Regions from separate parts of the Clostridium sp. AWRP genome, predicted to be linked through region 3. Evidence: riboswitches for the same ligand, from Rfam matches in the RefSeq annotation. Region 3 holds a riboswitch; each other region holds the start of a gene.
What was found. A riboswitch is a leader RNA that binds a small molecule or an ion and turns the genes downstream of it on or off. The one in region 3 is predicted to bind cyclic di-AMP.
Positions count from the first base shown of each region.

Region 1: another riboswitch for cyclic di-AMP. It lies ahead of ablA (lysine 2,3-aminomutase); the one in region 3 lies ahead of DMR38_RS20040 (cell wall hydrolase).
Region 2: another riboswitch for cyclic di-AMP. It lies ahead of DMR38_RS01955 (LysM peptidoglycan-binding domain-containing protein); the one in region 3 lies ahead of DMR38_RS20040 (cell wall hydrolase).

Region 1 covers NZ_CP029758.2:3,248,367-3,251,652, forward strand. The annotation lists gene DMR38_RS14910 (aspartate/glutamate racemase family protein) at 1-366, shown strand, start outside; gene DMR38_RS14915 (GGDEF domain-containing protein) at 513-1,133, opposite strand; cyclic di-AMP (ydaO/yuaA leader) riboswitch at 1,377-1,508, shown strand; gene ablA (lysine 2,3-aminomutase) at 1,658-2,929, shown strand; gene ablB (putative beta-lysine N-acetyltransferase) at 2,916-3,286, shown strand, end outside.
Region 2 covers NZ_CP029758.2:424,487-427,772, forward strand. The annotation lists gene DMR38_RS01950 (pyridoxal phosphate-dependent aminotransferase) at 1-226, shown strand, start outside; gene DMR38_RS01955 (LysM peptidoglycan-binding domain-containing protein) at 666-1,427, opposite strand; cyclic di-AMP (ydaO/yuaA leader) riboswitch at 1,435-1,571, opposite strand; gene DMR38_RS01960 (DUF116 domain-containing protein) at 2,080-3,243, shown strand; gene DMR38_RS01965 (MDR family MFS transporter) at 3,263-3,286, opposite strand, start outside.
Region 3 covers NZ_CP029758.2:4,294,065-4,297,350, reverse strand. The annotation lists gene trxA (thioredoxin) at 9-326, shown strand; gene DMR38_RS20045 (NAD(P)/FAD-dependent oxidoreductase) at 588-1,445, shown strand; gene DMR38_RS20040 (cell wall hydrolase) at 1,490-2,014, opposite strand; cyclic di-AMP (ydaO/yuaA leader) riboswitch at 2,017-2,144, opposite strand; gene cdaA (diadenylate cyclase CdaA) at 2,279-3,130, shown strand; gene DMR38_RS20030 (CdaR family protein) at 3,097-3,286, shown strand, end outside.

The DNA.
Region 1 (3,286 bases), 1.0 Mb from region 3:
AAAAAAATAATTGAAAAACATATAAAAACTGTAGGACTCCTTGGAACAAAATTTACTATGGAAGAAGGTTTTTATAAAAAAGTTCTTAAAGATAAATTCAATATAAACGTAAGTATTCCAGATGAAGATGGTAGAGAAGTTATTCACCAAATCATATACAATGAATTATGTAAAGGTGTAATAAAAAATTCATCAAGAGAAAAGTATAAGCAAATAATAAACAATCTGCATTTAAATGGTGCTGAAGGAATAGTTCTTGGCTGTACCGAAATACCTCTTTTGATACAACAAAAAGATGTAGATATCCCAATATTTGACACAACAACAATCCATGCTGTTTCTGCTGTTGAGTTTGCTTTAAAGTAAATAAACTAAAGAAATACTTTATACTATAACTGATATTCTAATATAAGGACAGCAGCAGAAGTAATTAACTGCTGTTCTTATATTAATTTTAATACCTATGCCATCCTATTATAAAAATAAAACGCCTTTTATTTTTATAACAAACATTATTTACTATATTTTTTAAACAAATCATCAAGAGCCTCTCTTAAAAGAAATGCTTCAGTTCTATCTGTTGACTTAGAAAGTCTAGAAAGTCTATCAAGTTGTGTTTTTGTAAAATAGTTAGACTTTAAAACCATACTTTCTGATTCAGAAAGACATATTCTATTTTTGCCCAGTTCTTTAGCCCTAAACAAAGCACTATCTGCTACTCTAAAAAGTTCAACTACATTCTTAGCATCTCTTGGATAACTTGCAATTCCAAAGCTTAAAGTAAAATAAATATCTTCTGTTTTCATATTATCACTTATGTCAAATGTATTATCTGATAAATACCTCCTTATTTCCTCTAATTGCATAAATCCCCTTTCAGCACCTTGTTTTGCAAGTAATATATTAAATTCATCACCATGTCTATAAATACTATCTTCAGGTAACAAATTATTATTTAAAATTAATATAAGCTTTTCTATTACTTTATCAGCAATATCATTTCCATATAAATTATTTATATTTTTAAAATTGTCAATATCTGCAATTACAATACTAAAAGGGCCTTCATTTTTTGATATCAATTCCTCCATTCTAGATACAATATACTCTTTAGAAACAAGCTCCCTATTCATCAAAACAACCTCCATATATGATCTTTAATTAATTTATTTATTACACTTCAGTATTAGTATTCTATGATTAAAATTAATTTTCCAAATATATAATACTATAATGCCATCTATAATTATAATTTCAAATCTAAAACTATTCCAGTAAAAAATAAATTTAATTTAGCATATGTTTGAATTTAGTATAGCAACATATATATGTTGACATATATATGTTGCTATGATATACTTATATATATAATTTAAATATTGATAATGCTTAATCACTTTGAGCGGGAGAACCAATTTTTGGGGTGAATCTTATCCACGTGATAGGTAGGGTTAATTTCTTCGATCCGAATCCGTCAGCTAATCTCGTAAGCATTGAAGGGAAGTTTCAATATATAATATATATTTTGTGCTTTTTTTACTATAAATATAATTAGTAGATTTAATAAGTTGCATTTCACTTCTCTGCAGCTTATTATTTTTTGCAGTGATTAAGCATCATCTTACAAATCACGAACTTTTGAAAGGAGTTTTTTAACTTGCAAAGGAACTATAAAGACATACCATTATGGAGAAATACTTCCCCAGACGAATGGAACAATTGGGAATGGCAAATTTCTAATAGAATTACGACATTAGCAGAATTAGAACAAGTTGTAAATCTTAATGATAAAGAGAAAGATGGTGTACAAGCAAGTCTGAAGAAATTACGAATGGCAATAACACCCTATTATGCTACATTAATTGACCCTAATGACTATAATTGTCCAATTAGAAGGCAGGCAATTCCGACAATTTATGAGACAGAAATTTCTAAATGTGACAGTAATGATCCATTACATGAAACTCTTGATTCACCAGTTCCAGGATTGACACATAGATATCCAGACAGAGTCCTTCTACTTATTACCCAACAATGTTCTATGTACTGCAGACATTGTACAAGAAGACGTTTTGCAGGACATGCTGATAAAACTTTATCAACCAGTAATTTGATAAGAGCTTTCAAATATATAAAAGCTCATAAAGAAGTACGTGATGTATTAATATCTGGTGGAGACGCACTATGTGTTTCAGATGAAAAATTAGAATTTATATTAAAAGAATTAAGTAAAATAGATAACGTTGAAGTGATAAGAATTGGTACAAGAGTTCCTGTTGTTATGCCTCAAAGGATAACTTCTAAACTATGCAATATTATAAAAAAATATCATCCAGTTTGGATTAATACACAATTTAATCATCCAAATGAAATAACCAAGGACTCAATATTAGCTTGTAATATGCTTGCTGACGCTGGAATTCCTCTTGGAAATCAATCTGTACTTCTAAAAAATATAAATGACTGCCCATACATTATGAAAAGCCTTGTACAAAAATTAGTAGCTAATAGAATAAGACCTTATTATATATATCAATGCGATTTATCTGAAGGAATAGAACATTTTAGAACACCTGTATCCGCTGGTATCGAAATTATGGAATTATTACGTGGACATACTTCTGGATTTGCAGTTCCCACTTTTGTAATTGATGCCCCTGGAGGAGGCGGTAAAATACCTATTAATCCTCAATATGTAGTTTCTCAATCACCTGACAAACTAATTCTTAGAAACTATGAAGGAGTATTGTGCACCTACACGGAGCCTTCTGATAAATCCCATAAATGTAAACATTGCGGAATATGTGATAAATTTAAAAATTATGAGTCTAAAGGGCTGGAAAAACTTTTTAGAAATGAAAAAAACTGCTTAATTCCAAAAGATAATTTTAGAATGAGAAGGAGGGAAATAAATAGTGCTCATAAATAGACCTAAATCTGATTATGATTACCATACCAAAATAGATGAAAATGATATATATGTTGATCATACTAATAATCGTGTAAAAATAATTAATTTTAATAATATATCACTGCAAAGCGTAAAACAGATAATACATTTTGCTTCAAATCATCATTTAAGCAAAATTATTTGCAATTGTGATATTAATTCCTACAAAACTCTTTTTAATTCTGGATTCCAACTAGAAGGTAAAATTGACGCTTTCTTTAAAGGTAAAGACGCTTTTTGTATGTCATATTTCATAACAGATAGCAGAAAAAGCTATAAAAATGAAGAGAAAGAGAATCTATTTTTACTACAAAGTTTAAATGTTAAAAATAACTT
Region 2 (3,286 bases), 710 kb from region 3:
AGGATTTTCCTGTGTTAAGCCTGAAGGTGCCTTTTATTTATTCCCTAAGTCATTAATTGCTGATGATGTTGAATTTGCAAAGGAAGCAAAAAAATTTAACCTGCTCATAGTTCCAGGCTCATCCTTTAAATGTCCTGGTCACTTTAGACTTTCCTATTGTATTTCTTATGATAAAATAGAGAAATCTTTAGACAGTTTTGATAAACTTGCAAAGAAATATCTTTAAATATAGCTCCTAAATAAAAATAAACTTATGCTGCGGATATTTTTTAATAATTAAAAATTAAGAGTTAAGAATTAATAGTTATGGATGATTTTCTTCCGTTAGTACTTCAGAAAATCTAAAATATAGCACCAATTAGAACTTGAATGTTTAATATTGGCTGCAGTATTTATTACTGTAGGCTTTCTAACTAAAAAATCAACTTATACGTAAAGATATTTTTACAATAAACAAGAACATTTAAATATTTTGTATATAAGTCTTAGTGGAAAATTTATAAAAAAAACTAAGGACTTTTGAATTGTTTGAGGTACGAGTTTTCAAAAGTCCTTAAGTTTTTATAAATTTTCTGCTTAGACTTATCAAAATATTTAACGTACTTGTGATTGTAAAAAATATCCGAAGTATAAGTTGATTTTTTTGCTTAAGATCCCTACAAGGTCTAGTATGTGAATATTAGTTTCCCAACTCTTAAAGCAATGGGTTTTGACCAGAGCCAAGTATTTGTAGTTGAATCATCAAAATAATAAATAGCTCCTTTTGTTGGATCAGAACCATATAATGCTTCTAAAGCAGCTTTCCTAGAACTATCAGAAGCAGGTTTGTTTATCCATCCATTTAATACTGGAGTAAATTGATAATATCCATAGGATACCTGGTATATTACGTCTTTTAATGTAGATGGAAACTGAGAACTTTGAACTCTATTTATAACTGCAGCAGCTACGGCTACTTTAGCTGTATAAGGTTCACTTTCTGCTTCAGCAGTTACAAGTCTTGCAAGCAAATCTACCTCGTTGTCAGTACAGGAAATTATATATTTTGGAGAGGCTGTCTCTTTAAAAACGTAACCTGAAGGAATGTTTAATACTTGTCCAGGGTAGATATAACTGCTTACATTACTATTGGCAGCAATTAAAGTATCAAGAGATATGCCAAATTTTTTTGATATCAAGTAAAGCGTATCAGAGGCTTGTACAGTATAGGTCTTTGAATTAATATATAGAGCTTGACCTGGATATATACTAGTTCCACTTAAGCCATTGTTATTAATGATTGTAGTTGCATTTGTTTTAAATAATACTCCTATTTTAAATAGAGAGTCACCAGGTTTTACAGTGTAACTGGCTGCATGTACTTGAGTAAAAGATAATGTGCACAACAATGCGGCAAATAACATTGTCCTGATTTTTTTAAAATTCATAAATATAGATCCCCCTTAATTTTGCCTGCGAGGTTAGTTGACGGGTTCGGGATTGGGATACCCCTACTTTTTAGTAAAAAAGATTCACCCCAAAAAATAATTATCCCCCGCATCTCATTCCTGAGATTTAGGCTTGTCTATGTTTGCTATTCTAACAGCATTCCCAGAGTATATCCATATTAAATAGATGGAACTATTGACATAAAAAAACTTCAACATAAATTTAATACTCTTATAGAAGTAATTGTTGTAATAGTAATTTTTCACTGCGAATTGTCAACTGCATTGAAACCTAACTCAACTTTCACAGTTTAAAAACTTTACGACCTAAATGAATTCACAATTCACAGTTCACAATGCACAATTTCGGTAGATTTTTCTCCGCTGTGTTGCGAAAAATTTTAAATTCAAAGCTTATTGAAGCTTTGCTTCAATGGTGCTATATTTTAGATTTTCTGAAGTTTTAACGGAAGAAAATCATCCTTAATTGTGAACTGTGCATCGTGCATTGTGAATTAATTGCTTCACAATTTTTTTATATTAAGTAAAAATTTTATATATGTGTGAAAATTAATAATATAACTTCTCGTTATTAAAAGTGATAATATAGTTATATAATAAAAATTCAAATGTGATTAAATAGGAGAATATTATGGAAAATTGTATAACCTATTTTCTTAGAGATGAATCTAAAAATTCAAATGAATACTACAAGTGTATATCCAACTTTTCAAATGAAGTCGTGGAAAAAATTCAAATAGAAGCAGATAATATAATAGAAGACTTTATAAATTTTATTAAGAATAATAGTATAGAAGAACTTAGAAGTAGAGAAGAGTATGAACTTGAATTCTTAATCATTGGAGTTTTATGGAGAACTTATATAACAAAAGCTTTAAAGGCAGATAGACTGTCTTTGAATGTTTTAAAACTTCTATTTAATTTAAGGACAAAATCAAAATTTTTAAGAAAAAGTGCCGATAATTTAAGGGGAAGGCTTGCCTGTAAATATCTTTTAAAGAAAGAAGTAAAGCCTTCTTCTGTGTCTTATGGTGAAAGCGACTTTGAAAAATTACTACTTTGGTTAACTGCTTCAGGGGAATTCAAATATGAATGTAAGAGAATGAACACATGGCTGCTATTTTTAAAAAATAGCAGTGAAGAATATATTATAAAAGTAAACAAGTGTGCCTTTAAAATATCACTGTGGTTTGAAAAAAGATCCAGGGAGGTACTCGGCTTGTATACTCCAAATGTACAGAAATTTTTAAACACCAACTATAGGTTTTATGGAATAAGAGAGGATAATATTTTATGTGGTAGGAAGGAAGTTGAGTACCATCTAAATATGGTGGGAGCAGAGATATTAAGTAATGCATTTAGAAAGTTATTTGTTAAGACAAAGGAAAGAAAAGTACTCCTGCCTGCTTGCATTTGCTTAAAACCAGAAGGGGTATGCAAGAGAAAAAAGGTCAAAGATGGTTTCTTGTGTGGAAATTGTTCTAAAAGCTGCAGGGTAAATGAGCTTACGAAACTTGGAAAATCCCATAACTTTCAAGTTCTAATTGTTCCCCACGAAACCGATGCCTTTTCAAATGCAAAAAATATTAGATATGGAGATGTGGGCGTTGTAGGCGTGGCTTGTGTACTCAACCTAATAGAAGGTGGGCTAAAGGCTAGGAACTTAAACCTTGTCCCACAATGTGTTATCCTTGATTATTGCGGATGCAAAAGTCATTGGGATAACAATGGAATACAGACGGATATCAACTGCAAAAAGTTATTTGAAATTTTGCGAGTTGATGAAAACATGTGATGTTCTTTATATAAAGCTATTAGGCTCTGGTACTTTTAGATTT
Region 3 (3,286 bases):
GGCAAATAATGGTAGAGGAAATAAAAGATCAAAATTTTTCACAATCAATTGAAAATGCACCTACTCCTGTAGTTGTAGATTTCTGGGCTTCATGGTGTGGACCATGTAAAATGCTTTCTCCTGTAATAGAAGAAGTTTCAGATGAGTTGTCGGGAAAAGCAAAATTCTTTAAGTTAAATGTAGATGAGAATCCTGTTACAGCAGCGCAATTTAAAATTGCAAGTATTCCAACTGTAATGGTATTTAAAGATGGAAATATGGTAGATAAATTTGTTGGATTCAGACCAAAAGATGCAATAAAAGATGCTTTGAAAAAACATATATAGTTTAAATTCTGTTTAGGCATTTTCAAAGAAATAACTAGTCAGTATGCTAGCCTATTTTTTATCATACTGCGTTGGTAGAACCCTTAGATAGGATTCACTATCTGCGGAACCTGCCTCCTTGTCTGATAAAAAATATTCGTCGCATCTTTGACTTGTTATTTTCTTTCAAATGCCTTATTTCTTAAAATGACAAATTGACAATTTAGTTGATTTGTCATTTTAACTATGAAATTAGAAAATAAAAACTGGAGGTGATAGTATATGGATACTAGATATGATATTGCTATAGTAGGCAGCGGTCCTGCGGGACTGTCAGCAGCAATTAATGCAAAAATAAGAAATAAGAATATAATTGTTTTTGGAAGCAGTGAGCTCAGTGGTAAATTGATAAAAGCACCTAAAATAGATAATTACCTGGGGTTTCCTGGTATAACAGGAGTACAGTTAAAACATAGATTTCAGCAGCACGTAACAAACATGGGGATAAATATAACTTATGAAAGAATAAATACTATATATGCTATGGGACAATATTTTGGCGTTGCTGTAAATGAAAAAATGTATGAAGCAAGTGCAGTTATATTGGCAACTGGCATTGAATATACAAAACCATTAAAAGGAGAAGAAGAATTCCTTGGCAAGGGAGTTGGATATTGTGCTACCTGTGACGCACCCCTTTATAAAGGAAAGATCGTTACTATAATAGGGTATAATAAAGAAGCTGAAGCAGAAGCCAATTATGTAAATGAACTTGCTAAAAAAATATACTATATACCAATGTATAAAGAAAGCTTAGACTTAAATGAAAATATAGAAATAGTAAGAGATAAGGTCGTAGAGATATCTGGAGGAAATAAAGTAGAAAAGGTAATTTTGAAAAGCAAGGAAATAGTTACAGATGGAGTGTTTGTTTTAAAGGATAGCATAGCACCAGATAAATTGGTGCCGGGACTTATTATGGAAAATGGACACATAAAAGTAGATATGAATATGAAGACAAATATTGAAGGTTGTTTTGCAGCAGGAGATTGTGTGGGGAAACCTTATCAGTATATGAAAGCCGCAGGACAGGGACAGGTAGCAGCATTAAATGCTGTTTCTTATATTGACAAAAATTAATTAAAAAAGCCACCTCATCTTTAAAAAAAGATGAGGTGGCTTTTTTAGTTAGCTACAAAAAATACATGATGCCCTATAGTTTTCATATTTCTTTTATCTATGTTTTTCATCCATTGAGATGTGGCTATTTGGGGATTATAAAAGAAAATGGATTTACCTGAAGGATCTATACCCTTTAGAGCCTGAGAAACTGCACTATAACTACTTTCATTTGGAGATACATTTACAGTACCGTTTTTGACGCAGGAAAAAGCACCCCTTTGTTTTATAACGCCTTCTACTGTCTTTGGAAACTCAGGGTATTTTAATCTGTTTAGTATTACGGAAGCTACTGCTACCTGGCCTTCAAAAGGTTCTGAATTGCTCTCAGCATAAACAACTTTGGCCATTAAATCAACATCATTCTGAGTTATATATATCTTTTGATCAGAACAATTAAATACTTGCACGACTTCTTCCTGTCCGTTAAATGAATCGGAACTGGCACTGGTAAAATTCTTTGCAGTTACGTTAGAAAAAGGAATAAGTAACAGCAAAGAAAAAAGTATTAAACAAAAAATTTTTTTCAATCTAATCCTCTCCTTATTACCGACGGGGTTAGCTGACGGGTTCGGTAAAGGCATAACCTACGTAAATACGATTCACCCCAATGTTACTGGTTTCCCCGCGTTTTTAGTAAAACTTAGGCTAATGATATTGTACCCATATAAAAAAATAAAATACGATAAAAATGCATTTTATTAAAATTTTATAAAATAATTTATTACGTGATATAAACAATATCAAATAGTGTATAATTTAAATATATATTTATTGACAGGGTGGTGAGATGGGTGGAATTATTGCAAATGACAGCTAATTCAATAAGGAATATAAGTGTATCCTCCGTTATGGATATATTAGTAGTATCATATATACTCTATAAGGGATATATGCTTATAAAAGAAACTAGAGCTGAACAGCTTTTAAAGGGAATTATACTAATAATATTTCTTATACCGATAAGCAGCTTTTTCAATTTAACTATGCTCAATTGGATACTTACCAAGACTTTGACCATAGGTGTCCTTTCTATTGTTATTATATTTCAACCGGAAATTCGTCGGGCATTGGAACAGTTAGGAAGAACCGCTTTTAATGATAAGCACATTTTAGAGGATGAAGAGACTATGGAAAAGGTTATAACAGAAATTGCAAATTCAGTAGGGAATTTATCTGAAAGCAAAACAGGGGCACTCATTGTAATAGAACAAGTTACTGGACTTGGAGATATAATAAATACTGGGACTAAGATAGATGCTTTGGTATCATCTGCACTTCTAGAAAATATATTTGTAGTAAATACTCCACTGCATGATGGGGCAGCTGTAATAAGAAATAATAGAATAGTTTCAGCAGGATGTTTTTTGCCGCTTACTAGTAATAACGATTTAAACAAAAAGTTAGGTACAAGACATAGGGCTGCAATTGGTATATCAGAGAATTCTGATGCACTTATCATAGTGGTTTCAGAAGAGACTGGTACTATCTCTCTTGCCATGAATGGAAAGATTACAAGAAATTATACAAAGGATAGGTTGAAAAAAGTTCTTATAAATATAATGAAAAATAGGTTTCAGAAAAAGGATACATGGAGAGAGAGGGTGATTGGGTGGAAAGAAAAAATAAAAGGAACCAAATCCTAGTAAAAATATGCTGTGTAATAGCATCATTTATTCTATGGCTGTACATATTCAATGTAGAAGATCCTATGAGGGAAAGAAAGATTGTGGTACCTGTTACCATAGTGAATAAAGATGCGCTTGCTCAATCAAAACTTGTACAGGTAGATAATCAGCCTG